2 regions of the Crossiella sp. CA198 genome follow, and region 1 is predicted to be linked to the other one. Evidence: riboswitches for the same ligand, from Rfam matches in the RefSeq annotation. Region 1 holds a riboswitch; the other holds the start of a gene.
What was found. Region 1 has a riboswitch for glycine ahead of gcvT (glycine cleavage system aminomethyltransferase GcvT). Riboswitches for the same ligand answer to the same signal wherever they lie in the genome.
Positions count from the first base shown of each region.

Region 1 (14,695 bases):
GGCGTGCGGTCAGCGATTCCTGAGCTGGGACTGGGTGCACCGGCAGAGCAATCGTGGCTGGCGGCTGTTGCCGGTCTATGTGGGGTTGCAGGCGCCGTGCACCGGGTTCCGCAACAAGATCGACCCGGCGAACGCGGGTCACCAGGGCTGGGCCGACGGCGATGACGCGGCGCACCAGGCCGGGCGGCTGGGCATCGGCGGTGGCAGCACGATCTACAACGACATGGAGAGTTTCGACCCCGGCAACGGGGAATGCCGGGACGCGGTGCTGAACTACCTGCGCTCCTGGATCATCCGGGTGCACCAGCGCGGGTACCGCACCGGTGTCTACAGCAGTGCCGCCACCGGTATCCAGGCCGTGGCCAACGCGCCGGGATTCCCGTTGCCGGACCACATCTGGATGGCGCACTGGGACGGCGCGGCCAACGTGGAGAGCCGGTATGTGCGCGGGGACATGTGGCAGCGGCGGCGGATCAAGCAGTACACCGGCGGCCACCTGGAATCGCACTACGGCTGGGAGATCTACGTGGACAGCAACTTCGTGGACCGGACCTGGTAGCCGCGTTCCCTGGCTGATTCAGGGCCGGAGCAGCCGGGCGCCCAGCGGGGTCTGGCTGTGCAGCACCACCGGGCCGGTGCGGCGGCTGGTGATCAGGCCCGCGTTGCGCAACACGGTGGTGTGCTGGCTCGCCGAAGCCGGGGAGATCCGGAGCCTGCGGGCCAGCTCCCCCGTGGTGCAGCCGATGCCGACGGTGGCCAGCACCGCCGCCCTGGTGCTGCCCAGCAACGCGGCCACCGCCTGCTCGGTCGACTCGGCCGGGCCGCCGAACCAGGCCGGGTCCTTCTCCACCGGGTAGACCAGCACCGGCGGCTGGGTCGGGTCCAGCAGGCTGATCGGGTGCCGCCAGCAGAAGAACGAGGGCACCAGCAGCAGCCCTCGACCGTCCAGGTGCAGTTCCTGCTCGGTCGGGTAGTCCACCTCCAGCACCGGGTTCTGCCAGCGCATCATCGGCCGCAGCCCGGCCAGCAGGCCCTCCGCGCCGCCGTCGAGCAGCGAGCGGGCCCGCACCGCACGGTCGGCGTCCAGCTGGGCCTGCAGCGCGACGCTGAACGGGGCCACCGCCAGCTCGTAGTACGCGGTCAGCGCGGTGGCCAGCCTGCGCAGCAGATCAGGGTCGCCATCGGCCAGTCCGGCGGCCCAGGACGGCAGGTGCTGCCGGCCGGCCAGCAACTCCAGTTCCGAGCGCAACCGGCTGGCCGGGGTGTGCAGCAGCGCGTCGATCCCGGCCTGCCAGCCCGACCTGGCATCGGCCGGGGTGAGGAAGTCCGGGAAATAACCGCGCTGGGGCACCAGCGGCAGCAGCATGCGCAGTTCCGGGCGGCACTGCGCGGTGGCCAGCCCGCCGCGGACCCGCGCGCGCCACTGGCCGAACACCAGGGCGCCGTCCCTGGCGCGCAACCGGTGCAGGCTGAGCATCGACTCCCAGAGCGGATCGGGCGCATTGGCCACCCTGGTCCGTCCCAGGTCCTCCGGTGTGAAATGTATTCGCAGCATGGGCGGTCTCACTTCCCCGAACACCGCGAAAGCTAACTGGACCTGCGCTTTTCAGATATAGGTGAATAAGAAAGCCAAAACACCCGTGCTCCAGTGAAACTTCCACTACCGCAACTGGCAAGGACGGGAGCGAGCATGACTCGACGACTCATCACGATGGTGCTGGTCAGCGCCGTCGCCCTGCTGATGGGCAGCGCCGGTCTGGCAAGCGCCACCGAGGCCCCGGCGCCGGAGAAGGCCGCCGCCATCGCCGCACACGACCTGGGTGTGCAGGCGCAAAGCCGGGTTCTCAACCACACCTGGCAACGACAGCAGACCGGATACTGGTGTGGTCCCGGTTCCACCTGGATCGCGCTGAGCACCCGGGTCAGTCCGCCCAGCCAGCAGACGCTGGCCAACTACATGGGCACGCACACCGGCGGCACCGACCACATCGGTCTGGTCCGCAACGCGCTCAACCGGTTCGCGAACACCAACTGGTTCGTGGCCAAGAACATGTACGACCCGCCCACCCAGGCCCAGCGGGACCTGCTCAAGCGGGACGTGCTGCTCAACCTGGACAGCGGCTACCCGATGGTGGCCAACGTGGTCAGCGGCTGGCGCCCGCCGGGCTACCCGGGCGGCACCATCTACCACTACGTCGCGATCCTCGGTTACGGCGACTACGGCAACACGGTGCTCATCGGCGACCCGGCCGGTGAAGGCGCGGGCGGCGGTGGCTGGTCCAACGTGCCGCGTACCTACTGGATCAGCACGCACAACCTGGGCACCTGGATCGGCGGAAAGGGTTACGCCGCATAATCGTAATACGACTACGGAATAGCAAGCGGAATCGGGCGCCTCTCCCCACAAGTCCCCGTGGGAGAGGCGCCCGATCCTCGTGGTGTGCGGCTCAGGCCGCCGCGAGGGCTACCGTCGGCGACAGCTTGGCCGCACGTCCGGCGGGGAACCACCCCGCCAGGGTGCCGATGAGCATCGAGGCCCCGACGCCGCCGGCAATCGCCTCCACCGGAAGCGCCACCGGCCAGTCGTTGCTCATCGCATACACGATGCTGACGCCCAATCCCAGCAGGACCCCGAACACCCCGCCGAGCCCGGACAACAGCACCGCCTCGGTGAGGAACTGCGCCCGCACCTGTCCGCGACCCGCCCCGAGCGAGCGCCGCAGACCGATCTCGGATCGCCGTTCCAGCACGGAGATCACCATCGTGTTCGCCACCCCGACGCCGCCCACGAGCAGCGCCACCGCGCCCAGCCCGAGGAAGAGCGTGGTGAAGGTGGCCTTGGCCTGGATCTGCGCGGCCAGCGCGTCCGAGGGCCGGGTCACCGCGACCTCTTCCGGGTTCTTCGGGTTCACCGTGGCGGGCAGCACCTCGCGCACCTTGTCCACAGTGGACTCCTGGGAGCGCTCGTACACCGTGGTCGGGTGCCCGTCGAAGCCGAGGTGGGTCTTGGCGGCGTCCCAGCCGACCATGGCCGAGCGGTCCAGTTCCGGGGCCAGCGGCATGGATTCCAGGATGCCGACCACGGTGAACCACTTACCGCCGATGAACACCTGCTCACCGGGACGGGAGACGGCCAGGCGCTCCGCGGCCAGGCTGCCCAGCACCACACTCGGGTACTTGGCGGTGGCCGCGTTGAGCCAGGCCCCGGACTTGACCTTGCCGCCGAGCGCGTCCAGCAACTGCAGCTCGACCGCGTCCACGGTGACGCCACCGGTCTCTCGCGGATCGGCCTTATCGCTGCGCAGCGCCGACTTGTTGCTGAGGTTGGCCATCGAGGCGGCCTTGAGCACCGACTTGATCCGGCGCACCATGGCCGAGGCGTCCTCCGGCAGCTTCGCCGGGTCCCCGAACATGGTCTGCCCCGCCCCGACCCGCAACAGGTTGGTGCCAAGGGATTCCAGCTTGGCCTGCAACTCGGCCTGGCTGGAGGCGGAGATGCCGAGCACCGACACCATGGCCGCCACCCCGATCGCGATGCCCAGCGCGGACAGGATCGCCCGCGCCGGGCGGCCGAACACCCCGGTGAGCCCGGCCCGCACCAGGTCGAACACGCTGATCCGGGCAGAGCGCGGCAGCGGCGGCAGACCCTCCACAGTGGACCGCAGGCGCCTCATGCCGGCACCAGCCCGCTGTCGTGCCGCACCATGCCGTCGAGCAGCTCCACCCGCCGCGGCAGCGAACGCGCGATGTCCATGTCGTGCGTGATCACCGCGATGGTGGTGCCGTCCTCGTGCAGCTCGTGCAACAGCTCCAGCACCCCGCGCCCGGAGGCCGAGTCCAGCGCACCGGTCGGCTCATCGGCCAGCACGATGGCCGGCGCGCCGACCAGCGCCCTGGCGATGGCCACCCGTTGCCGCTCGCCGCCGGAGAGTTCGGCCGGGCGGTGACCCACCCGGTGCCCGAGTCCGACCCGGCCCAGCGTGTGCCTGGCCCGGCGCAGCCGTTCCGCCTTGGGCACCCCGTTGTAGAGCAGTCCGGTGGCCACGTTCTCCGCCGCGGACAGGTACGGGGTGAGGAAGAACTGCTGGAAGACGAACCCGATCCAGTGCGCCCGCACCGCGGAGAGCTGCCGGTCGGTCATCGCCTCGACCTCGTGGCCCAGCAGCCGCACCGTGCCCGAACTGGGGTGGTCAAGGGTGCCCATCAGCTGCAACATGGTCGACTTGCCGGAACCGGACGGACCGACAACGGCCAGCAACTCGCCCGATTCGATCCGCAAGCTCGCGCCACGTAGGGCGTGCACGTCGCCCGGGTACACCTTGGACACATCGGTCAGTTCGATCACGGGTGTCATATGCCTGCCACTTTCACCGTGGCGCCGTCGGTCAGGCCGGACCCGGTCACCTCGACCTGGCCCTTGGCGAACATGCCCAGCTCGACCTGGACCAGCTTGCCGCTGCCGTCGCCCTGGCTGACCTCGACCGCGTAACCGCCCTCGACCAGCGCGATCAGCGCGCCGACCGGCACGGTGAGCACGTTCTCCTTGCGGCGGCTGGTGAAGCCGACATCGACCGGGGCCGCGTCCAGATTGCCTGCGGCGGCCGGATCGTTCAGCGAGATCTCGACCTTGATGACCGCCTTGCCGCTGCCGCCACCGCCACCACCGCCGCCCTGCTCGTCGGCAGGCTTGTCCGCCACCGTGCCGACCGAGGTGATCTTGCCCGTGGTGGACTTGCCACCGGGCAGGCTGACCTCGACCTCGGCGCCCTCCTGGGCCAGGGTCTGCTTGTTCACCGGCACCTCGACGGTGACCGTGCGGGTGGTGCCGGTGCCGGAGAACAGCTTGCCCTGCGCGGGCGCGCCCACGATCGCCTCCACTGTGGACACCCGGAACTCACCGGGCTGGACCACCACGGCGCCGGGGTCGACCGCGCCGGTCTGTTCCAGGCCGAGCTTCTTCTGCCACTTCTTCACCGCGGCGGCGGTCTTGGCGTCGAACTTGTCGTCCACGGTGAACCCGGTGTAGCCCAGCGCCCGCAGGTTCTGCTCCAGCAGCCGGACGTCGGAACCCTTGTCCATCCCGGACTCCAGCTTGCGCCAGAACGGCTTGTCCCCGAACAGCAACGGCACCGGCTTGTCGTTGACCTTGTACACGGCCTCGCCGCGGCCCAGCTGATCACCGATCTTGGGCAGCCAGGTGATGATCCCGCCGCCACCACCGTTGGCGGTGATCTCGAACTTGCCGCCGTAGCCGAGCTTGCCGCCGAGGGTTTCCTGCTCCACCAGGGTGTTCCGCAGCACCTTCGCGGTCTTGCTCGCGGTCTGCTGATTTCCCTTGTCCGCCTGGGCGTCACCGCCGTGCCCCAGCACCAGCACCCCGGTCACGCCGACCGCGGTGACGGTGGCCGCGGTCAGCACCACGAACGGCCATCTGCGCCGGCGCTGGCGGGGAAGTTCCTGTTCGCTCATTTCGCCGGCGCCGATCCCGCCATGCCCATGCCGCAGGCCTTCATCGCTTTCTCGATCTTCTCCTTGTCGCCGTCCAGGGTGATCATGCCGCCCTGGCCTTCGCCGCTCTCCTTGATGTCGAGGCCGTTCTCGCGCAGGCACTTGTTCTGCTTGGCGCGCTTGTCCTTCTCCGCCGGGTCGTTCGGGTTGTAGTTGCTCTTCGGCGCGAACTTCTCGCAGGCCTTGTTGGCCTTCTCGAACTTCTCCATGTTGGTCTCGTCCATGCGCTGGGCCGCGATCCCGCCGGAGTTCGGGTCCGGGTCGGGCATGTCGATCCCGTTGTCCCGCATGCACTTGGCGAACTTGAGCATGGCCTCCTTCGGGTCCTTGGGCGCCTCGTCGCCTGCCTTCTGCTCGTTGCCCTTGCCGTTGCCGCCGTTGAGGCTGGCCGGTCCGTCACCCTTGTCCTCGCCGCCGCAGGCAGCCAGGCTGAACGCGGTCACCAGTGCGGCGACCCCTACCCCAAGCCGGGTCAGCGTCCTCATGCAGTCCTCCTCACCTCGTCGGACCCAGTGGCCCGGCGTTCGGTGCCAGGTCTACGCGGACGGGTGTTTCCGGAGGCTCTCCGCGCGCGGAAACATTCCGGAAACCCCGGGCCAGCGCATACTCGGTGGCATGCGGGTACTGGTGGCCGAGGACGAGGTCGTGCTCGCCGAGCTGGTGGCCTCCGGGCTGCGCGCGGAGGCGATGGCGGTGGACGTGGTGCACGACGGGCTGGACGCGCAGGAGCGGCTGGCCGTGCACGACTACGACGTGCTGGTGCTCGACCGCGACCTGCCCGGCAGGCACGGCGACGACGTGTGCGCCGAACTGGCCACCCAGGGCAGTCGCACCAAGGTGCTGATGCTCACCGCCGCCGGGTCGCTTGAGGACAAAGTGGACGGTCTGCAACTGGGCGCGGACGACTACCTGACCAAGCCCTTCGAGTACCCCGAGTTGCTGGCCAGGGTGCAGGCGCTGGGCAGGCGCAGTCAGCCCGCGCTGCCGCCGGTGCTGGTCCGCAACGGCGTCCGGCTGGATGTGGCCAACCGCCTGGTGAGCCGGGACGGGCGGCGGATCGAGTTGTCCCCCAAGGAATTCGCCGTGCTCGCCGTGCTGCTGCGGGCCCAGGGCGCGGTGGTCAGCTCGGAACGGCTGCTGGAACTGGCCTGGGACGAGCACGCCGACCCGTTCACCAACGCGGTGCGGGTGGCCATGTCCAAGCTGCGCGCCAAACTCGGCGAACCGCCGGTGATCGAGACGGTGCCCGGTGCCGGCTACCGGATCTGACCGCAGGCCGACCCGGCTGACCGTCCGGGTCAAGCTGACCGCGCTCTACGGTTCGCTGTTCCTGGGCAGCGGCGCGGTGCTGCTCACCGTGATCTACCTGCTGGTGCGCGACCAGCTGGCCGTCCGGCTGGGCACCGCGGTCGCCCGCACCATCCCGCTGGAGGGGGTGCCGTCCTCGGTCGCGATGCGCCAGCTCCGGCCGGACGGCACGCTGGCCTTCCTCCCCGCCGCCGAGGTGACCAGGGCGGTGGAGGTCACCACCATGGAAACCCTGCTGCTGGTCTCCATCCTGTCCCTGATCGGGGTGGCCGCGGTGTCGGTGGCCGCGGGCTGGTGGCTCTCCGGCCGGGTGCTGCGACCGCTGCACACCATCACCGCCACCGCGCAACGGCTCTCCTCCTCCAACCTGCACGAGCGGCTGGCGATCAAGGGGCCGCCGGATGAGCTGACCGAACTGGCCGAGACCTTCGACCGGATGCTGGACCGGCTCGAATCCTCCTTCGACAGCCAGCGCCGGTTCGTGGCCAACGCCTCGCACGAGCTGCGCACCCCCCTGGCGGTGCAGCGGGCCGCGGTGCAGATCGGGCTGGCCGGAAATCCCACCCCGGAGAAGGCGGCCGAGATCCGCGAGCAGCTGCTCACCGCGAACCGGCGGATCGAACGGCTCATCGACGGGCTGCTGGTGCTCGCCCGCAGCGACCGTGGCCTGGCGAAACGCGCCAAGGTCGACATGCACACGGTGGTCGCCGAGGCGGTCGGGCAGTACCGGGCCGAGGCCGGGCGGCGGGAGATCGAACTCCAGGTGCGGCTCACCGAGGCGACCGTCTCCGGCGACCGGGTGCTGCTCACCCAGCTGGTCACCAACCTGGTCTCCAACGCGATCCGGCACAACCTGCCCAGCGGCGGCACGGTGTGGGTGCGCACCGACGTCTTCGGCGGCCTCACCGTGTCCAACACCGGGCCGAAGGTGCCAGCCGGGCAGATCCCGCAACTGTTCGAGCCGTTCCGGCGGGGCGAGGGCCGCACCGACAAGGGCGAAGGCGCCGGACTGGGCCTGTCCATCGTGGACTCGATCACCCGCGCGCACGGCGGCACGGTCAAGGCCGAGCCCCGGCCGGACGGCGGGTTGCGGGTCAAGGTCGAACTGCCCAGGGGTTGACAGACCCCTCGGCCGTCCCGGAAGGTTCGCGGCACAACCGCATATCGGCCGTTTGAGCTCGGGCGGGAGAGATCCCGGCACGAAGCACGCGCGGGACGCCGAAGGAGCAACCACTCCCCGGAAACTCTCAGGCAACGTCACCGTTCGAGCGAGGCGACTCTGGAAAGCAGGTGGGTTCGCCCACCTCACCCACGGTGCAACCCGCGTCCGCGCGGCGAAGCTCTCAGGTCCCATGACAGAGCGGGGAGGCTCAGCAGCGGTGTCCGCATGCCGGTGGACACCTCGACCCCAGGAGCCTCCCGTGACCGCAGTCGGCGTGTCCCGCCGCAGTCCCCTGCACGCCCAGCACGTCGCGCTGGGCGCCCAGTTCACCGACTTCGCCGGGTGGTCGATGCCGCTGCGCTACGGCAGTGAGCTGGCCGAGCACAAGGTGGTGCGCGAGGCAGCCGGGCTCTTCGACCTCAGCCACATGGGCGAGATCGAGATCTCCGGTCCGGAGGCGGGCCGGGTGCTGGACTACGCGCTGGTCGGCGCGATCGGCGCACTGGCCGTGGGCCGGGCCCGGTACACCATGCTCTGCCACACCAACGGCGGCGTGCTGGACGACCTGGTGGTCTACCGGCAGGCCGAGCGCAAGTTCCTGGTGGTGGCCAACGCCTCCAACGCCGCGGTGGTGCGGGCGCTGCTGGGTGAGCGGGCACACGGGCTGAGCGCCGAGGTGCTCGACCGGTCCGCCGAGACCGCGCTGATCGCGGTGCAGGGGCCGGTCGCCGCCGAGATCATCACCGCGGTCACCGGCGAGGACCTCACCGGCCTGAAGTACTACGCAGGCCGCCCCGCGGTGATCGCCGGACACCCGATCTACCTGGCCCGCACCGGCTACACCGGCGAGGACGGGTTCGAGGTCTACGTGGCCGCCGAACTGGCCGAGGCGGTGTGGCGGCGGATCGCCGAGGCCGGGGAGCCGCTGGGGCTCAGGCCTGCCGGGCTGGCCTGCCGGGACACCCTCCGGCTGGAGGCGGGCATGGCGCTGTACGGCAACGAGCTGCACGTCGGGCTGACCCCCTTCGACGCCGGACTCGGCCGGGTGGTCCGCTTCGACAAGCTCGGCGACTTCGTCGGCCGGGCCGCGCTGGAAGCCCGTCAGCACACCACCCGCGCCCTGGTCGGACTGGCGGGCAAGAGCCGGCGCAGCCCGCGGGCCGGTCAGCCGGTCAAGCTGGCCGACGGCACCGTGGTGGGCGAGATCACCAGCGGCGCGCCCTCCCCCACCCTGGGTCACCCGATCGCGATGGCCTACCTCGATCACGCGCACACCGCGGCGGGCACCGAGGTGCTGGTGGACGTGCGCGGCAACGCCGAACCGGCGGAAGTAGTCGCGCTGCCGTTCTACAAGCGCTCGCGCTGACCCATCCCACCTGCACATACTTTCCCGAAAGGCTGTTTTTGCGATGCCGGTTCCGCGCGAACTGCACTACACCAAGGACCACGAGTGGATCACCGACGGTCCGATCGCCACGGTCGGGATCACCGCCTACGCCGCCGAGGCGCTGGGTGACGTGGTCTTCGTCCAGCTTCCCGAGGTGGGGGCGGTGGTGAGCGCCGGTGAGGCGTGCGGTGAGATCGAGTCGACGAAATCGGTCAGCGACCTGCTGGCCCCGGTCTCCGGCACGGTGACCGAGGTCAACCAGGCGGTGGCCGAGGATCCGGCGTTGCTGAACTCCGACCCGTTCGGAGCCGGGTGGCTGATCAGGATCAACCGCGCGGCCCCGGACGGGGAGCTGCTCACGCCGGATGAGTACGACGAGCTGACCGCAGGCTGAAAGGAAGACCCGATCATGTCCACTTTGGACACGCCGCTCGCGCAGATCGACCCGGAGATCGCCGAGGTGCTCGGCGCCGAACTCCGCCGCCAGCAGTCCACCCTGGAGATGATCGCCTCGGAGAACTTCGCCCCGGTGGGCGTGCTCGAGGCGCAGGGCTCGGTGCTGACCAACAAGTACGCCGAGGGCTACCCCGGCAGGCGCTACTACGGCGGCTGCGAGCACGTCGACGTCTCCGAGCGCCTGGCCATCCAGCGGGTCAAGGACCTCTTCGGCGCCGAGCACGCCAACGTGCAGCCGCACTCCGGCGCGCAGGCCAACGCCGCGGTCATGCACGCGCTGCTCACGCCAGGGGACAAGATCCTCGGCCTGGAGCTGGCGCACGGCGGGCACCTCACCCACGGCATGCGGATCAACTTCTCCGGCAAGCTCTACGACGTGGCCGCCTACCAGGTCCGCGAGGACACCGGCCTGATCGACATGGCCGAGGTGGAGCGGCTGGCCAAGGAGCACCAGCCCAAGATGATCGTGGCCGGCTGGTCGGCCTACCCGCGCCAGCTGGACTTCGCCGAGTTCCGCCGGATCGCCGATGCGGTGGGCGCCTACCTGATGGTGGACATGGCGCACTTCGCCGGGCTGGTCGCGGCCGGGCTGCACCCCAGCCCGGTGCCGCACGCGCACGTGGTCACCACCACCACGCACAAGACCCTGGGCGGACCGCGCGGCGGCACCATCCTGAGCACCCAGGAGTTCGCCAAGAAGATCGACTCCGCGGTGTTCCCCGGTCAGCAGGGCGGACCGCTGGAGCACGTGATCGCGGCCAAGGCGGTGGCGTTCAAGATCGCCGCGAGCGAGGAGTTCGCCGAGCGGCAGCGGCGCACCCTGTCCGGGGCCAAGATCCTGGCCGAGACGCTGGTCAAGGCAGGCGGCGGGGTGGACGTGCTCACCGGCGGCACCGACGTGCACCTGGTGCTGGCCGACCTGCGCAACCACGAACTGGACGGCAAGCAGGCCGAGGCCCGGCTGCACGAGGTGGGCATCACGGTCAACCGCAACGCGGTCCCGTTCGACCCGCGCCCGCCGATGGTCACCTCCGGCCTGCGCATCGGCACCCCCGCGCTGGCCACCCGCGGCTTCACCGACGCGGACTTCGCCGAGGTCTCCGACGTGATCGCCAAGGCGCTCACCCCGGACTTCGACGCGGCCGCCCTGCGCGCCCGGGTCACCGACCTGGCCGCCAAGCACCCCCTCTACCCCAACCTCTGACACCAATTTGGGCCAAGTCGTACGCCCGGTTTGCCCAACCAGGCGTACGACTTGGCCCAACTCGACAGGTTTGTGGTTGTAGGTCAGGCGGCGATGGGGCCCGCGTGGCGGGCCGGGCGGTGGGTTTTCTGGGCGGCGCGGGCGGCGCGGGTGGCCTTGATCCGCTCGGTGCGGGCCACCTTGACCGCCTTCGGCTCGCCCTGGCCGTCGACCACGGCCGGGAGGATCATCAGCGCCAGCACCAGCAGGCTCAGCACCGCGCCGGTCCAGGTCAGCACCATCTCCAGCATCGTGGTCTCCTTCGCTTCGCGCTCTCTGTGTCTGAAACCAGTTTGCGCTGGTAGACCCCGCTTGCGGATCGGCCGTTAAGCCATCCTGACCCCGACCGTTCGGCCAGTCGGCGGACTGGCCGAACGGCCGAGGCACTCACTCCTCCGCGTAAGCCTGCGGGGAGATCCTGCGCAACAGCGGCCCACATGCGGAGGCCGCGACCATGGCCACGCCGAAGCCGACCACCAGTGGCGTGACCAGCCAGTAGTTGACCGCCAGTGGCGCCTGGACCAGCGTCATCAGCGCCCCGCCGACCGCCAGTCCGGCCAGGCCCGCGCCCAGCGTGGCCACCAGTGCGGGCAGCGCCGCCTCGGTGCGCAACGCCCTGGCCAGCACCCGCACCGGGGTGCCCGCCGCGATCAGCGCGGCCAGCGTGCGCCTGCGGTCGACCACCGAGCCTGCCGCGGTGATCGCGGCGCTGATGCCACCGAGCAGCCCGGCGATGATCAGGCCGATCAGCGCGATCCGGCGCATGTCACCGACCTGCATGGTGTCCCGGCCCTGCTGGGCCTCCAGCGAGCCGATCCGGCCGCCGGGCACCTGCTCGATCAGCAGCGTGCGCACCAGCTCGGCGTTGGCCGGGCTGGTCATCACGGTCAGCGTGTAGCCGGTGAGCTGGGCGCCCTTGGGGATCAGCGCGGGGTCGATGATGATCGTGCCGCCCGCCTTGCCGTTGTCCCCGGCCATCTGGTGCACGACCGGCTTCGCCGGCAGCGGGGTGCTGCCCTCGTCCCGGCCCGCGTAGGTGGACAGCTGCAGCGGCCCGGACGGGTACTGCTGCCCCTTGCCGACCCGGACGCCGGGCGCGCCGCCGCACTGGCCGAGTTGCAGCCACATCAGCGCGGTGGCGTCCTCGCAGCCGAGCACGATCGCCCGGCCGACGTAGTTGCCGCTCTGGTTCTTGAGGTTGCCGTGCGCGGCCACCCCGACCGGGGTGTTCACCCCGCGCTTGGCCAGCTCCACCCGCAGCCGCTCGGCCGCGGTCCGCACCTCGGTCGAGCTGACCGTGGTGTAGAGCACGCCCTCCTTCCACGGCTGCCAGGTCCGGTCGTCCACCTTGCGTTCCAGCGAGGGCAGCACGGTCAGCGCCAGGCTGCCCGCGAACACCGCGAGCACCACGCCGGAGGCGGCCCGGTAGGCGGCCTTGGGGTCATCACGCAGCCGCCGCCCGGCGAGCAGGGTGGACGGGCGGCGCCAGACCCTGGTGAAGATCCGGCCGACCACCGAGGTCAGCCACGGTCCGACCACCGAGGCGGCCAGTGCGATCCCGGCCAGGCCGCCGATGAGCACCGAGGTGCCGCCGGTGGCGCTGGCCACGCTGATGCCGCCGATGAAAGCGCCTGCCGCGGCGATCAGGATGAGCAGCCGCCACGCGCTGGGCGGCTTGCGGCTGTGCTGCTGCGCCGCGCCCAGCGGCTGGGTGAGCACCCGGCGCAGGCCGAACACGGCCGCGCCGATCACCAGTAGCGGGGTGCCGATGCCGATGCCAAGGGAAAGCAGCCAGCTCGGTTCCAGGTCGGCGGCGAACCAGGTGCCGCCGTTCCACGGGAGTTGCGTGGTCAGTTCCCTGGCCACCGGTCCGAGGGCGAGGCCGAGCAGGGTGCCCAGCACCGTGGCGAGCGCGATCTCCACCACCGTGATCGCGACCACCTGCCCAGGGGTCGCGCCCGCCAGTCGCAACGCGGCCAGGCGTCGTTCCCTGCGGGCCGCGGTGAGCCGGGCGGAGGAGGCGATGAGCACCAGGCTCGGCACCACCAGCACGACCAGGCCGACCTGGGAGAGCAGCAACAGCATGAAGTCGGGCCGGGGTTCGCCGGTCGGGACGAGCCCGGCGGCCGGGTAGGCATCGCCCTCGGCCAGGGTCTGCGGGCCGTGCCCGACCACCGCGACGAGTTCGCCGGGGTAGATCAGGGCCTGATCGCCGAGTTCGCCGATCACCTTGCCCTGGAAGCGTTTGGCCAGCTGGTCGGCTGGCAGGTCGCGGGCCAGCGCGGCCAGCGCCGGGGACAGCAGCACCTCCCCCGGCTGCGGGACGCGCAGCAGGCCGGGCGCGGCCGGGGCGTTCGGGGTGAGCGCGGCCACGTCGATCCGGGTGATGTTCTTGTCCCGCACCCGGTCCTGGCTGTTCTTGACCAGGACCGCGGCCGAGGACTCGTCCGCGGCGGGCCGGGGCTGACGCCAGGCCTCGTGTTCGGCGCGGGCGTCCAAGGCGCCGGGCACCGCGGCCAGCCAGGACACCAGGGTGACGGCGATGGCCACGCCGAAGAGGGTGCACACGGCCGCGACCAGGCTGCGGCGATCCCCGCGGAGCACCCGCAGGGCGAGCTGGAAAGGATTCACGCGGCGACCCGCCGGGCGATCAGTCCGTCCCGGATCTCCACCACGCGCTCGGCACGGGCGGCCACCTGCGGATCGTGCGTCACGATGACCACCGCGGCCCCGGAGTCCTTGGCCGCGTCCAGCAGCGCGCCGATGGTCTCATCCGAGGTGCGCGAGTCCAGCGCCCCGGTCGGCTCATCGGCGAAGATCACCCGCGGCCGGTGCGCCAGCGCCCGCGCGATCGCCACCCGCTGCGCCTGCCCGCCGGACAGCTCCCCCGGTCGGCGGCCCTCCATCCCGGCCAGGCCGAGCCGGGTCAGCCACTGCCGCGCGGCGGTCAGCGCCTGGTCCTTGGCCATGCCCGCGAGCAGCATCGGCAGCGCCGCGTTCTCCTCCGCGGTCAGCTCCCCCACCAGCATCCCGGCCTGGAAGACGAACCCGAAGGCGGAACGGCGCAGTTTGCTGCGCTCGGTCTCGCCGAACTGGTCGATCCGCTTGCCGTCCAGCATCACCACGCCGTCATCGGTGGGCAGGATGCCGGCCAGCACGTGCAGCAGGGTTGATTTGCCCGATCCGGACGGTCCGATGATCGCGACCACCTCGCCGGGCGCGATCGAGATGTCCACCCCGGCGAGCGCGTGCACCTGGCCATAGCGCTTGATGAGGTGATGGCCGGTGAGCACCGGTTGCGCACCGAAACCCGGAACCGTCACTTAGTCCTCCTGTGTCTGATTGGCGTGCTCCGCACGCTGGATTTTTCGCTCTTGAGTCGCGCGAAAAATCGGTACCCCGCCGCTGGTGAAGAGCCCGCCGTGTCGCTGCGCGCCACGCCTGTTTCGCAACAAGTTGTGGTGGTTGCGTTGGTGATCGGGGAGGCGGGGCGCTTGTGTCTGACGGGATCAAAGACTGGTCGACGGTGGGGTCTGGTGACTTCGGCCAGCGGGCCAGGCGTGCCTGGGCTTCCTCGGCCGATCGGCCGAGGGGCGGGGTGGCCACCCGGCCGAGGTGCGCGCGCGGGGCG
Region 1 covers NZ_JBQJIM010000041.1:3,433-18,127, forward strand. Annotated here, with positions in the region: gene ACTOWY_RS41260 (glycoside hydrolase domain-containing protein) at 1-559, shown strand, start outside; gene ACTOWY_RS41265 (ArsR family transcriptional regulator) at 578-1,555, opposite strand; gene ACTOWY_RS41270 (C39 family peptidase) at 1,691-2,356, shown strand; gene ACTOWY_RS41275 (ABC transporter permease) at 2,448-3,674, opposite strand; gene ACTOWY_RS41280 (ABC transporter ATP-binding protein) at 3,671-4,354, opposite strand; gene ACTOWY_RS41285 (peptidoglycan-binding protein) at 4,351-5,469, opposite strand; gene ACTOWY_RS41290 (hypothetical protein) at 5,466-5,993, opposite strand; gene ACTOWY_RS41295 (response regulator transcription factor) at 6,124-6,777, shown strand; gene ACTOWY_RS41300 (sensor histidine kinase) at 6,758-7,936, shown strand; glycine riboswitch at 7,990-8,089, shown strand; glycine riboswitch at 8,090-8,185, shown strand; gene gcvT (glycine cleavage system aminomethyltransferase GcvT) at 8,253-9,344, shown strand; gene gcvH (glycine cleavage system protein GcvH) at 9,388-9,759, shown strand; gene glyA (serine hydroxymethyltransferase) at 9,775-11,025, shown strand; gene ACTOWY_RS41320 (hypothetical protein) at 11,109-11,315, opposite strand; gene ACTOWY_RS41325 (FtsX-like permease family protein) at 11,452-13,695, opposite strand; gene ACTOWY_RS41330 (ABC transporter ATP-binding protein) at 13,692-14,387, opposite strand.

Region 2 (14,695 bases), on a different contig from region 1:
CCTGATCCGCGACATCGTGCCCTGGTGGGTGGTCGCGGTGCTGGTCGGCCGGGAGATCGTGCTCGGCATCGCGGTGCTGGTGCTGCGCCGCCTGGGCTACGGCCCGTTCGAGGTGCACTACGTCGGCAAGGCCGCCACCTTCTGCCTGATGTACGCCTTCCCGCTGCTGCTGCTCACCGACGGCACCTACACCGGCGCCGAGTGGTTCCGGCCGCTGGCCTACGCCTTCACCATCTGGGGCAGCGCCATGTACGTCTGGGCCGCCGTGCTCTACCTGATCCAGCTCGGCGGCGCGCTGCGTGCGGGCGCCCCGCCCCGGCTCGCGCAGGCCGCCGGTGGCTGACCCGAAACCCGCTGAGCTGGGCATCCTGGGCCAGCTGCTCGGCGACCACCTGGACGCGGGCTACGACGAGGCGCACCAGCGCCGCGGCGGCGAACCGCCGAAACGTCGCAGTCACAAGGCCTGGCTGGTCGGCGGCGCGCTGCTGGCCGGACTGCTGATGGGCGTGGCCGCCTCCGACGCCGGTCAGCGCGCCCCGGACGCCGACCAGGCCCGGCGCAGCCTGGCCGATGACGTGCAGGCCGCCCGCGCCAACACCGAGGAACTGAGCCGCCGCGCCGCCGAACTGGCCCGGTCCCTGGACCAGGCCCGCGGCCGCGCCCTCGACGGCGACGAGGCGGGCCGGGCCGAGCTGGACCGGCTCACCGCGCTCAACCAGGCCGCGGGCGCGGTCGCGGTGCGCGGACCGGGACTGCTGATCACCGTCCGGGACCCGATCGAGGCCCGCGGCGGGCAGAACCACCAGAACATCCTGGACCGGGACCTGCAGGTGCTGGTCAACGCGCTGTGGTCGAGCGGGGCCGAGGCGGTCGCGGTGGGCGGCGTCCGGTTGCAGCCACGGGCCACCATCCGGCAGGCAGGCGGCGCGATGCTGGTGGACAACCGGCCCATCACCCAGCCCTACGTGCTGGAGGCGATCGGCTCGCCCGCCGAGATGCGCGACGCGCTCGCGCTCACCGAGGCCAGCCGCCGCTTCCTCGGCTTCGCCGCCGACTACGGCACCGTGTTCACCGTGGAGACCCGCGACGAGCTGCGCCTGGCCGCCGCCGGGATCACCGAAGGCAGAATGGCCGCCACCGTCACCCGCCCGCCGGTCTCCCCGACCACCCAGCCGCCGCCGCGTTCGACCACCCCGCCCACCAGCACCACTGGAGGAAAACGGTGATCGCCCTGTTCGCCCTGGCCGTGGGCGTCCTGCTCGGCCTGTGGCTGGACCCCACGGTGCCCGAATGGGCTCAGCCCTACCTGCCGATCGCGGTGGTCGCCGCGCTGGACGCGCTTTTCGGCGGCATCCGGGCCCGGCTGGACGGCAAGTTCGACGCCAAGGTCTTCGTGGTCTCCTTCGTCTCCAACGTGGTCATCGCCGCGCTGATCGTGTGGCTGGGCGACGAACTGGGCGTGGGCGCGCAACTGTCCACCGCGGTGGTGGTGGTCTTCGGCATCCGGATCTTCGGCAACGCCGCGGCCATCCGGCGACACCTGTTCAAGGCCTGAGATGACCGAACCGGAATCGACGCGGCGCACCGGCGCCAAACACCGCCTGGTCCGGATCAGGGACAACCGCTGGGTCACCGGATCCACCATGGTGCTGCTCTGCCTGGTGCTGGGCGTGGCCCTGGTCGCCCAGGTCCGGCGCACCCAGACCGGCGAGGGCCTGGCCGAGGCCCGGCCGCAGGACCTGATCGTGCTGCTGGACGGCCTGCAGGCCAAGGAAGCCTCGCTGCGCAAGGAGATCGCCGAATCCGAGGCCACCCTGCGCAGGCTGCAGGAGGGCGGCACCGCCTCGGCCGCGGCCCTGGAGGAGGCCCGCCGCAGGGTCACCGCGCTGGCCGTGCTCACCGGCACGGTGCCGGTGGCCGGACCCGGACTGCGGATCGAGATCAACGACGGCACCGGCAAACTCGGGCCCGAGGTGCTCCTGGACGTCATCCAGGAACTGCGCAACGCCGGCGCCGAGGCAGTGCAGGCCGGACCGGTGCGGGTGGGCGTGGACACCGCGCTGACCGGCGCGGACGGGCTGATCCGGATCGACGGGACCACCCTGACCCTGCCCTACGTGATCACGGCCATCGGCGATCCCCCTACTCTTGCCGCGGCACTGAACATCCCCGGTGGGGTGGTGGACACAGTGGAACGCAAGGGCGGCTCGACACGCATCCAGCAACAGGACCGCGTGGAGATCACCGCGTTGCGAGCGGAACGCAAGCAGAAATACGCTCGACCAGCCGGTTGACACAAGTTGGTCGGCGCGTCGCACCGGCACGGGAGGAGAACACTCGGTGAATGTGCCCGAGCAGTTGAAGTACACGGACGAGCACGAGTGGGTGCAGGTCACCGGCGACGGCGTGGTGCGCATCGGCATCACCGACTACGCGCAGAGCGCGCTGGGTGACGTGGTGTTCGTGCAGCCGCCCACGGTCGGCGAGACGGTCAAGCCCGGCGATTCCGTCGGCGAGGTCGAGTCGACCAAGAGCGTCTCGGACATCTACGCGCCGCTGGCAGGCGAGGTCACCGCGGTCAACGAGGTCGTGGTCACCGCGCCGGAGACCATCAACTCCGATCCCTACGGCGAGGGCTGGCTTTTCGAGCTGCGGCTGGACGACGCCGCGGCGCTGGAGCAGCTGCTCGACGCCGCCGCCTATGCCGAGAAGATCAGCGAAGCGTGATCTCGATCTTTCGCCGGCTCTTCGGCAAGCGCAGGAGCCGCTCAGGGAACGACGAGACCAACACGGTACGTTGGCAGGACACTTCGCATGATCCATCCGGCACGAGGAGCACTCAGGTGAGCACGCACGACGGGCCCGGCGTTCCGCCGGAGCGTCCCGCAGAGTCCACTTCGATCTTCCGCGCCGACTTCCTCTCCGAGGTCGAAGGCACCGAGACCGCGGCTCCCGAGCCCGCGATCTCCGGGGTCGACGCGCTGCCGTCGGGTTCGGCCCTGCTGGTGGTCAAGCGTGGCCCGAACGCGGGTTCGCGCTTCCTGCTCGACCGGGACACCACCAGCTCCGGCAGGCACCCCGACAGCGACATCTTCCTCGACGACGTCACGGTTTCCCGGCGGCACGCCGAGTTCCGCCGTGAGGGCGGGGAGTTCGTCGTGGTCGACGTCGGCAGCCTCAACGGCACCTACGTCAACCGGGCTCCGGTGGACACCGCGGTGCTGGCCAACGGGGACGAGGTCCAGATCGGCAAGTTCCGACTGGTCTTCCTGACCGGCCCCGGCGCACCGGCTCAGTGACGGCGGCCGGGCGGCCCCAGCGTGGTGGCCTCAGCATCGGCACGGTGCTCGCGCAGCTCCGGGCCGAGTTCCCCGAGGTGACCATCTCCAAGATCCGGTTCCTGGAATCGGAAGGCTTGGTCCGCCCGGCGCGTACCCCCTCGGGGTACCGCCAGTTCTCCCCGATCGACGTCGAACGTCTCCGTTTCGTGCTCGCCGCCCAGCGGGATCACTACCTGCCGCTGAAGGTGATCAAGGAGCAGCTGGAGGCGATCGACGACGGCGAACTGCCCGCCGGTCCCGCCCCGCGCCCGCCGCGGACGCTGGTCGCGGTGGACGGCCTGCCCACCGCCACCGCCTTCGAGCGCGGCGGCGAGATCCGGCTGACCCGCGAGGAACTGCTGGAGACCACCGGCATCGACGCGGCCACCCTGATCGAGCTGGAGCGCTACGGGCTGGTGCGGGCGGGCGCCGCCGGGTTCTACGATTCCGACACCGCCGCGCTGGTCCGCACCGTGCGCGCGATGACCGAGTTCGGCATCGAACCCCGCCACCTGCGCGCGTTTCGTTCCTCCGCCGACCGGGAAGTCGGGCTGGTGGAGCAAATCGCGGCGCCACTGGCCCGGCAACGCGACCGGGACGCCAGGGCCAGGGCGGATGAGGTGGTCAGGGAGCTGGCCGCGCTGTCCGTGACGCTGCACACGTTGCTGGTCAAGATCGGACTGCGGGGCGTGACCGGCGGATGACTCCCGCGCAGGTCGCGGCCGAAACGTGATATTCGTGCCCGCGATGACATGTACTGGAGCGGGCAACCGTGTCCTGCGGCGGGTAGCGTCGGAGGAGTCGGTACGCGATCCTCGTCATGGTGGGGATGTTGCGGTCCAACGCACTGGAGGAGGCGAGTTCCGATGAGCGAGATGCGCGTCGTCGGTGTGCGGGTGGAGCTACCCGCGAACCAGCCGATCCTGCTGCTGCGTGAAACCGAAGGTGACCGCTATCTGCCGATCTGGATCGGCTCGGTGGAGGCGACCGCGATCGCGCTGGAGCAGCAGGGGGTACGGCCGTCCCGGCCGCTGACCCACGACCTGCTCAAGGACGTGATCGGGGCACTGGGGCGGCAGCTCGAACAGGTCCGGATCACCGATCTGCAGGAGGGCACCTTCTTCGCGGAGCTGGTCTTCGACGGGGATGTGCGGGTCTCGGCCCGGCCGAGCGACTCGGTGGCGCTCGCGCTGCGGGTCGGGGTGCCCATCCACGCCGAGGAGTCCGTGCTCGCCGAGGCGGGCCTGGTCATCCCGGACGAGCAGGAGGACGAGGTGGAGAAGTTCCGCGAGTTCCTGGACTCCGTGTCACCGGAGGACTTCCGCGGGGCGGACACCTAGAGACAACGCTGACTTTTGCCAGGGCCCGGCGACACCGCGTGAGCGGAGTCGCCGGGCCCTCGCCGTTGGGTGATCAACAACCTTCGTCCATAACACGATCGTGTGGTCAAGCTGTGATCTTGTGGCGGTTGTGCTGGGATGCGTGGCCGCTCGTCACCGTCCGACCAGGTGACAGCGCGGGAATCGGTTCAGAAGAGTGAACCGGACCCGGGGTCTGAGCGCGACGCGGGAGCCTTCCCCGCGCGTCGCGTTGACCCGGGGGATGGGCCGTCTTACCGTCGGTGGCGAGTCAATCGCGCCGGGGTGGATCCACTTCCCGGCCGCCTGCTCAGGACCGGCACGCCAGTGTGCGCACGGGCGTGCGGTCGCCGTTGCCGACCAGAAGGTCGGCCGAGGGGAGGCACGCGTGGTCGAGGAAGCGCCCAGCGATCGAGGCGCGCCCGAGCAGGGTGCCTTGTTCCCGGACCTGTCGTTGCCGGACGAACTGGTCGGCTACCGGGGACCCGCCGCCTGTCAGATCGCCGGGATCACCTACCGGCAGCTCGACTACTGGGCCCGCACCGGACTGGTCGCGCCGACCATAAGGAGTGCCCACGGCTCCGGGAGCCAGCGCCTCTACTCCTTCAAGGACATCCTGGTCCTGAAGGTGGTCAAACGTCTGCTCGACACCGGGGTCTCGCTGCAGAACATCCGGGTCGCGGTGGATCACCTGCGCCGCCGCGGCGTGCGCGACCTGGCCCGGATCACGCTGTTCAGCGACGGCACCACGGTGTACGAGTGCACCTCCCCGGAGGAGGTGGTGGATCTGCTGCAGGGCGGGCAGGGCGTGTTCGGGATCGCGGTCAGCGGGGCGATGCGCGAGATCAGCGGCACCATCCACGAGTTCCCGGCCGAACGCGCCGACGGGGTGGAGCTGCTGCCCGGCGAGGACGACGAGCTGTCCCGCAAGCGCCGGGACCGGCAGACCGGCTGAACCACTGGTCCTGCTCCGAACGGGTCGACCGCCGGGGCAGGAAACCGCCGCCGCTCTTCTGCCAGGGCACGCGGTGTCCAACACTGACCGCGGGCCGCCGGAGGGTGGCCGCGATCAGGGGGTTCATCAGGCATGATCCGACGTGTTGTGTTGCTGCTGCTCGCGGTCCTGGCCGCGGCGCCCGGCCTGGCCGTGCCCGCGGTGGCCGGTGCCGAGGGCGTCACCAGGCCGCTGACCCTGCGGCATGAGCAGGCGGGTTTCGCCGCCCAGGTCACCAGGGTGTGCGATCCCGGGTGCACCGACACGGTGCGCGGGTTGTTCGTCACCGCGGGCGCGCCGGGGGAGTGCTACCGCCTGGAAGGCTCGATGCGCGGGTTGTGGACGCCGTTCACCGAACCCCAGTGCGGCCTGGACAAGAGTCAGGTGAGCAAGTCCTGGCAGTACTTCCCGCCCGGCTTCTACCGGATCTGCCGCGGTGACTGGCCGGACTGCGGCCCACAGGTGCGCACCCCGGTCTGGGACGTGCACGGCAGCGGCTGACCAGGGGCGCTCCAGGTATCCGCGATCGTTACCGCCGGTGACCCGAACGACCTAGTCCCACCGACCGGGACCGGACGCATCCTCGCTGGTGCGGATGGTCTCCGGATTGGGGGAGGGCGATGGCCTTCGAACGTAGCGCCGCGGTCATCGGGGCTGTCGGCGCGGTGGTGGCGGCGGTGGTCGGGGTGTTCCTGACCCAGGCGGTGCTTGCGCCCGGCGGCTCCTCGCCGAGCCCGACCAGGGTGGTCAGCCAGCTGCCGCTGACCAGCACCACCATCAGCCGCACCAGCACCACCCGGCCCACCACCAGCAGCACTCGGCGCAGCACCACCACGACCACTCGGCGTACCAGCACGACCACCAGCTGTGTCTGTCCCTGACCACCGTTGGTGACCTGGTGTTCTTGGGCACGTCGGAAACTTCCGGTGAACTCCGGCGGGGTAGGATTTCGCGCGTAGTCGTGATCCCCACGCGGGAGAGCCCGGACCGGAGCCATCGGTCCGGCGCCGAAGGAGCAACTCCTCCCCGGAACCTCTCAGGCCAAGCGGACCGTGTGGGCAGACACCTCTGGAAAGCGGTCCTCGTCCTGCGCGGACCCGCCGACGGTGCAAGTCCGGTCCGCCGTGACCGGGTGAAGCTCTCAGGCGCCCGGACACCGGGTACGGACAGAGGGGGAGGGCAGTTCCGCATGCCCACCCCTAGGCGCCGGAGGCGAGAGCATGACCCAGCCGAACCCCGATCGCATCCCGTTGGCCGCGCTGGAGCACGGCACGCCCTTCGCCGACCGGCACGTCGGTCCGCGGCCCGCCGAACTGGCCCGGATGCTCGACGTCATCGGGGTCGGCTCGCTGGAGGAACTCGCCCAGCGGGCGGTGCCCCAGGTGATCCGCGAGGGTGAGCTGAGCCTGGCCCTGCCCGCCCCGGCCACCGAGTCCGAGGCGCTGGCCGAACTGCGCGCGCTGGCCGACCGCAACACGGTCAGGGCCCCCATGATCGGGCTCGGCTACTACGGCACCGTGACCCCGCCGGTGATCAAGCGCAACATCCTGGAAAGCCCGGCCTGGTACACCGCGTACACCCCGTACCAGCCGGAGATCTCCCAGGGCCGGCTGGAAGCCCTGCTCAACTTCCAGACCATGGTCGCCGACCTGACCGGCCTGGACACCGCCAACGCCTCCATGCTCGACGAGGGCACCGCGGCCGCCGAGGCGATGACGCTGGTGCGCCGCGCCGGCAAGTCCAAGTCGGCGCGGTTCGTCGTCGACGCCGACTCGCTGCCGCAGACCATCGCGGTCATCCAGACTCGCGCCGAACCACTCGGCATCGAGATCGTGCTCGCCGACCTCGCCCAGGGCCTGCCCGAGGGCGAGTTCTTCGGCGTGCTGCTGGCCTACCCGGGCGCGGGCGGCGAGGTCCGCGACTACCGGGCCCTGGTCGAGCAGGCGCACGAACGCGGCGCCCAGGTCGCCGTCGCCGCGGACCTGCTCGCGCTGACCCTGCTGGTCCCGCCCGGCGAGTTCGGCGCGGACGTCGTGGTCGGCACCACCCAGCGCTTCGGCGTGCCGATGGGCTTCGGCGGCCCGCACGCCGGTTACATGGCGGTGCGCGCCGGACTCGAGCGCCAGCTGCCCGGCCGCCTGGTCGGGGTCAGCGTGGACGCCGACGGCAACCCCGCCTACCGGCTCGCGCTGCAGACCCGCGAACAGCACATCCGCCGGGAGAAGGCCACCAGCAACATCTGCACCGCCCAGGTGCTGCTCGCGGTGATCGCCGCGATGTACGCGGTCTACCACGGCCCCGAGGGCCTGCGCGGCATCGCCACCCGGGTGCACCGGCTGGCCACCGTGCTCGGCGCAGGCCTGCGCGCGGGCGGCGTCGAGCTGCGGCACGAGCGCTTCTTCGACACCGTGCTCGCGCACGTGCCCGGCAAGGCCGCCGAGATCGTCGCCAAGGCCCGCGCCCTGGGCGTCAACCTGCGTCTGGCCGACAACGACCACGTCGGCATCGCCTGCGACGAGACCACCACCCGCGAGCACCTCGCGCTGGTGTGGCAGGCCTTCGGCGTCACCGGCGACGTGGACGCGCTGGATGCCGAGACCCCCGACGCCCTCGGTGGCGGGCTGAACCGCACTTCGGACTACCTGACCCACCCGGTCTTCCACGCCCACCGCTCGGAGACCGCGCTGCTGCGTTACCTGCGCGCCCTCTCCGACAAGGACGTGGCTCTGGACCGCAGCATGATCCCGCTCGGCTCCTGCACCATGAAGCTCAACGCCACCACGGAGATGGAATCCATCACCTGGCCGGAGTTCGCCGGGCTGCACCCCTTCGCCCCCGCCGCCGACGCCGCGGGCCTGCTCTCCCTGGTGCACGACCTGGAGGCCTGGCTGGCCGAGGTCACCGGCTACGACGCGGTCAGCGTGCAGCCCAACGCGGGCAGCCAGGGCGAGTTCGCCGGCCTGCTCGCCATCCGCGCCTACCACCGCAGCCGCGGCCAGGAAGCCCGCGACATCTGCCTGATCCCCTCCTCCGCGCACGGCACCAACGCCGCCAGCGCGGTGATGGCCGGCATGCGGGTGATCGTGGTCCGCTGCGACGACAAGGGCAACATCGACCTCGGCCACCTGCGCGAGACCGTCCAGGCCCACCGCGACGACCTGTCCGCCATCATGATCACCTACCCGTCCACGCACGGCGTGTACGAGGAAACGGTCGCCGAGGTCTGTGCCCTGGTGCACGAGGCCGGTGGCCAGGTCTACGTCGACGGCGCCAACCTCAACGCCCTGGTCGGCCTGGCCCGCCCCGGCAAGTTCGGCAGCGACGTCAGCCACCTGAACCTGCACAAGACCTTCTGCATCCCGCACGGCGGCGGCGGCCCCGGCGTCGGCCCGATCGGCGTCCGCGAACACCTGGCGCCGTTCCTGCCCAACCACCCGCTGCAGCCCACCGCGGGCCCCGCCACCGGCGTCGGCCCGATCAGCGCCGCACCCTGGGGCAGCGCCTCCATCCTGCCCATCTCCTGGGCCTACGTCCGGATGATGGGCCCCGACGGCCTGCGCCGCGCCACCCTGACCGCCGTCGCCGCGGCCAACTACGTGGCCCGCAAACTCGACGAGCACTTCCCGGTCCTCTACACCGGCGAGGGCGGCTTCGTCGCCCACGAGTGCATCCTCGACCTGCGCCCCATCACCAAGGCCACCGGCGTCACCGTCGACGACGTGGCCAAGCGCCTGGCCGACTACGGCCTGCACGCCCCCACCATGTCCTTCCCGGTGGCGGGCACCCTCATGGTCGAACCCACCGAAAGCGAGGACCTGGCCGAGCTGGACCGCTTCTGCGAGGCCATGATCGCCATCCGCAAGGAGATCGACAAGGTCGGCGCGGGCGAGTGGCCGGTGGACAACAACCCGCTCCGCAACGCCCCGCACACCGCGGAATCCCTGACCGGCGACTGGGACCACCCGTACACCCGGGCCGAAGCGGCCTTCCCGATGAAGTCGGACCGCCCGAAGATCTGGCCGCCGGTGCGCCGGATCGACGGGGCGAAGGGCGACCGGAACCTGGTCTGTTCCTGCCCGCCCATCAGCGCCTTCGAGAGCTGACAGCAAGAACGACAAGCGCCCCGGGCCAACGGTCCGGGGCGCTTCGCATTGGGTTCTGCGGCGGCGGGCGGGCGAAGCCCGAAGCCGGGCGGCCGGGGTGGCTTTTCAAACTCCACCCGAGCGGTTCCCCATCCCCGTCAGCCTGGAGAGGACACACCGCATCCCGGGCAAGCGGCCTGCAACCTGCTTCCGCGTGCCCGCCCAACCGCAACGGGCCGCTTGCCCGGGATGTGGTTTGGTATCGGAGGGCTGACGGGGATGGGGAACCGTACGAGCACTGCTCTCTGCTCTTGATTTTCCCCCCATCCTTTGATTTCTGCCCGTCCGGCGAGGACGCACTTGATCTTCGCTCTTGACTGTCAACCCGAAGATCAAAAAAGGATGGCCTCGCCGGCCGGGCAGACCACCGGAGGGGGGAGGCAGATCAAGAGCCGGGCGAGCAGGTTGCGGGGCGGGGTTTGGGTTGCCGGGGCTGGTTCCAGCGTGGCTCCGAGGGCTCGCGTGTTCTCCGTACGGCCTTCCGCCAGCCAACCACACCTCACCGAGCGGCCCCCGTCGCGTTGGGCGGGCAGGCGGCGGCAGGTTGCAGGGGCCGCTCGGTGAGGTGTGGTCTGCATGCTCCAGGCCGTACGGAGAACACGCGAGAGCCCTCGTCGTGGGGTTTTCACCCCCACCCTCCACCGTCCACAAAGGACTCCGCCTCGCTCAGTCCTCCCCGCCGCGCCCTTCCCCGCTCCGCCCTTCTCCGCCATGACCACCCAACTCATCCAGCCCGTGCACAAAAGCCGCGAACGCCCCCGGCGAGAACGACAACCCCGCCCCGTCCGGATTCTTCGAGTCGCGCACCACCACCGCATCCGGCAAGACCGCCACCTCCACGCAGTTCTCCCCGTTGCCGCTGCTGTAGCTGCTCTTGCGCCATCGCGGCGCGGGGCGGTCTGCTGCCATTACCCACTCCATTCGTGCCCGGGTGCGGCATGTGCGTCCCGGACACCGTCACGTCGACAGGTCCTCGGCGGAGGAACGAGGTCAGCCTGCGGAGAGCAACTGCGCCAGCGCGGGGTCGATCGCCGCGCCGTCCGCGGCGACGGACACCGAGCCGCCCGTGGACTGGGCGATCTTGGTGAGTGGGGCGCGTTCCGGGTCGGGGCCGATCGTGATGAAGCTGATCGAGACCTTCTTGTTCGGGTTACGCACCTTGTCCAGCTCGGCCTGCAACTGTTGCAGGTTCAGACCGCCGTCGTTGGGGCCGTCGGTGAGCACCACGATCCGGTTCGTCCGTCCTTGCTCGTAATTCTCCACAGCCGAGCGGTACACCACAGCCAGGCTTGAGTACAGCTGGGTGGCGCTCACCGGCTTGAGGCCCTCGATCGCACCCCGCAGGGCGTTGCGCTGCTGCTCAATACCCTTGGTCGGCACCAGTTGGCGGTACGGCTTCTTGCCATCCAGGGACCGGGAGAACTCCCACATACCCATAGAACCCGACACCGACCGGTCCACCTGGCCACGCAACGCGGCCTTGAGCCAGTCCATCCGGGATTTGTCCTGGCCGCCGTCGGCGTGCATCGACCCGGACACGTCCACCAGCATGGTCACCGTCTGGCCGTTGTCGGCCGAACTGGCCCAGGAGGCGGCCAGCTGTTGCGAGGTGTTCTCATCCGCGGGCGCCAGCAGGTCGTCGTTGGCGATCCAGGTGATCCCCGGTGAGGTCAGCGGGCGTTCGTTGGTGCTGCGCACGCGCACCCCGGCCTGCTGGGCGAGGACCTTCTCCTGCGCGGGCTCGCGCAGGAAGTCGCCGAACTTCTGCGCCGCGCGCACCTGGGCGTCCTTGATCCAGTCCCCGGACAGCGGCAGCAGCGGGAAGTCCGCCGAGGGCGCCGGGCCCGTCGCCGGGATGCCGTAGAGCGGCTTGTCCGGTTTCGGCTTGCCGTCCACGCCCAGGTTCCGGCGGAACAGGTCGATCTCCAGCACCGGCACACCGTCGTAGGGCGAGGTGGCCAGGTCGGGGGTCTTGCTCAGCTCGACCAGGGCGTCCTGGGTGGTCGGCGGCACGCCCGCGACCTTGGCCTTGGCCACCTGGTTCAGCGCGGCGCGCACCGCGGGCTGGGTCAGCATGTCCATGGTCACCGGGCCGCGTTCCTTCTTCCCGGCCCAGGCCAGCGCGCACTGCACGGCCAGCGCGCTGGCCGGGTTGCGCACCAGGTCCGGCACACCCATGGTGAACCGGCCCCAGTCGCTCATGCCGAAGCGCTTCCAGCCGTCCGGGGCGGCCAGCAGTCCGGGGACCTCGCTCCAGCGGAACCCCTGCCCGGAGCGCAGCGGCTGCGCCGCGGGTTCGGGCACCGCGAGCACCACCGGGGAGTTGCCGATCGACTCGGCCGGTGCGCCCAGCAGCGACTTGTTCTGCGCGCGCAGCTGGTTGACCCACAGTGAGGACTCCGGCAGCCAGGCCGAGGGCGGCTGGCCGAGTGTGCCGGTGTCCCAGCCCTGGGTGAGCGCGGTGAGCACGGTGGGCGAGTCCAGCGCCTGGATCTCCACCCGCAGGCAGTAGTCGTCGATCACCGGGCGCTGTCCGTTCCAGGCGATCGCGGCGCTCTGCAGCGGATCGGCCACGCTCGGCGTGACCGCCATCCGCAGCACCAGCTCGCCCTGCCTGCACTCACCGGCCTGCGCGGCGGCCCGGCGGTCCAGGATGCCGCCCAGCCAGGTCCAGCTCAGATAGCCGAGCACGAACAGCGCGACGACACCAACGATGACAAAGGGCCATCGAGCCATCCCGCGCCGGGTGCCTTCCCCAGCCGCGCGGTGTCGAGCCATCCGACGTCCCCTTCAGCCCCGCGTGACCATCCGGCATTTCCCACCGGGATCACCATCAAACCGTTGGTAATCAACAGCCATCAGCCGTTGACGTGTCACGCTAACAGGTGACACAAGAGCGTCAAGATATGTTACGGAGAGTGGACGGAAGCCGAGGTTTGCGGAAACGTCTCGTGATCGTCATGGTCGGCCGCCGACCTCGCCGCTCCCGGCCATCGGAGCAGCGTACGGCACAGGTCGACCAGCGCGGCGCGGAGTGGCTCGGCCCGCTGGGAAAATGCACTTTGCATTTTGACGTACTCGGCGCGGCCTTCCGTGGTTTCGATCCGCACCGGCGGATAACCCAGTGCGGCGAGATCGTACGGGCTGGCCCGCATGTCCAGTTCGCGCACATCCAGGGCCAACTCGAAACAGTCCGCGATCAGTGCCGAAGGCGGGTACGGGGCGAGTTTGTAGGCCCACCGGAACAGGTCCATGGTCGCGTGCAGGCACCCCGGCTGCTCCAGCGCGACCTGGGTCTCCCTGGTCGGCTGCAGGGTGTTGCGCGGCCGGGCCGGCTCGGTGAAGAACCGGAAGGCGTCGAAGTGCGAACAGCGGATCTGGCTGTTCTCGACCAGTTCGTCGGTGCCCGCGTGGCCCAGCCGCAGCGGCCAGCCCACGTGCCGGACCTGCTCCGGATCGGTCCGGTAGACCATCGCCCACTCGTGCAGACCGAAGCAGCCCAGCCGGGGCGGACGGCTCGCGGTCGCGCTCAGCAGCGCCGCGACGAACTCGGCGGTGCGCCGCCGGGCGGCCGGGAACGCGGCCGGGTCCAGGGTGACCCCGTCGGCGGTGCGGGTGTAGGCGGGCTTGCGCAGGTACTCCGCGGCCGAGTCCCCGGCCAGGGTCACGCCGGGCCCCGGATGCCACCGTTCCAGCTGCGCGGGCTTGAAGCTGTAGTAGGTGAACATGAAGTCGAGCACCGGATGCTTCTCGCCTGCCGCCTTGCGTTCGCGGTGCCCGTCGGTCCACGGCCGGATGCGCTCCAGGTAGGTCGCGCGCTGTGCATGCCAGTCCGCCTCGCCGAGGACGAGGTGCTCTGCTGACAGCGCGGCCACCAGCCGATTCTAGGTCACTGACCGCGCAGCACCGCCCAGGTGACCTTGCCGCCGGGACTCGGCGTGCGCCCGTGCGCCAACGCCAGCTGGCCGAGGGCGGGCGGGGTCCGGGCCGGCGCGTCGGGTGTCCGGTCCCGCACCGACACGGTCAGCCGGATGTCGCGCATCCGCACCCGCACCCACAGTTCGGGCCCGCCCTCCTCGACCGCGGCCGACACCAGCTCCTGCACGATCAGCAGCGCGTCGCCGAGGGGTTCGTGCTGCCCCCAGTCCAGGCATGCCTCGGTGACGAACAGCCGGGCGCGCAGCCCGCTGATGTCCCCGCACGGCAGGCGCACCTGCCGTTGCCGGACCGGGGGCGGACTGCGGCACACCCGCACCGCCTCGGTCAGTGTCGGGCACACCGGCAGCAGCCGGGCCAGCGGACCGGTCGCCACCGCCTGCTGCAGTTCCGGTTCCTCGGCGACCAGGGCCATCGGGATGTCCGGCCACACGTTCACCTGCCGCCAGACCCGGTGGAAAATGCCCAGGGCCGATGGTGAGCCCAGCTGCAGCTTGTCCAGGATCACCACCAGTGCGGCGGGTTCGGCCGCGGCGATCTTGAGCAGTCCGTCCAGCAGCCGCTGGTGGGTGGACAGGTCCAGCCTGCCCACCGGCTGGACCACCGCGAGGTGGCTGCGGTTCCAGACGATCAGCCGGAGCGGGCTCGGTCTGCTCACGGTTCGGTCGGCTCCATCTGCCCGATCTTGCGGCGTATCCGGCGGCGTCCGGCGCGGGCGGCCTGCTCGACCGCCAGTTCGCTGATCCGCAGCCGTTCGCCGACCTCGCGGTAGGAGCGGCCGTCGGCGAGCAGCATCAGGATCCGCCGGTCGGCCTCGGCCAGCAGATCGGGCTGGTCGAGCATCCAGCGCGCGTGCAGCCGGTCGGTGACCGCCTCGGCCACGCCCGTGCCTGCCACCGGGGCCAGCATCGGGTGGTCGAAGATCCGGTTGGCCACCGCCTGGCG
Region 2 covers NZ_JBQJIM010000029.1:23,583-38,277, reverse strand. Annotated here, with positions in the region: gene ACTOWY_RS37265 (CDP-alcohol phosphatidyltransferase family protein) at 1-343, shown strand, start outside; gene ACTOWY_RS37260 (DUF881 domain-containing protein) at 336-1,226, shown strand; gene ACTOWY_RS37255 (small basic family protein) at 1,223-1,555, shown strand; gene ACTOWY_RS37250 (DUF881 domain-containing protein) at 1,557-2,294, shown strand; gene gcvH (glycine cleavage system protein GcvH) at 2,341-2,727, shown strand; gene garA (glycogen accumulation regulator GarA) at 2,844-3,299, shown strand; gene ftsR (transcriptional regulator FtsR) at 3,296-4,024, shown strand; gene ACTOWY_RS37230 (bifunctional nuclease family protein) at 4,187-4,660, shown strand; gene ACTOWY_RS37225 (MerR family transcriptional regulator) at 5,067-5,633, shown strand; gene ACTOWY_RS37220 (hypothetical protein) at 5,766-6,173, shown strand; gene ACTOWY_RS37215 (hypothetical protein) at 6,293-6,553, shown strand; glycine riboswitch at 6,636-6,735, shown strand; glycine riboswitch at 6,736-6,849, shown strand; gene gcvP (aminomethyl-transferring glycine dehydrogenase) at 6,893-9,775, shown strand; gene ACTOWY_RS37205 (DUF397 domain-containing protein) at 10,481-10,723, opposite strand; gene ACTOWY_RS37200 (substrate-binding domain-containing protein) at 10,805-12,550, opposite strand; gene ACTOWY_RS37195 (3-methyladenine DNA glycosylase) at 12,724-13,689, opposite strand; gene ACTOWY_RS37190 (hypothetical protein) at 13,704-14,408, opposite strand; gene ACTOWY_RS37185 (RNA polymerase sigma factor) at 14,405-14,695, opposite strand, start outside.
Region 2: another riboswitch for glycine. It lies ahead of gcvP (aminomethyl-transferring glycine dehydrogenase); the one in region 1 lies ahead of gcvT (glycine cleavage system aminomethyltransferase GcvT).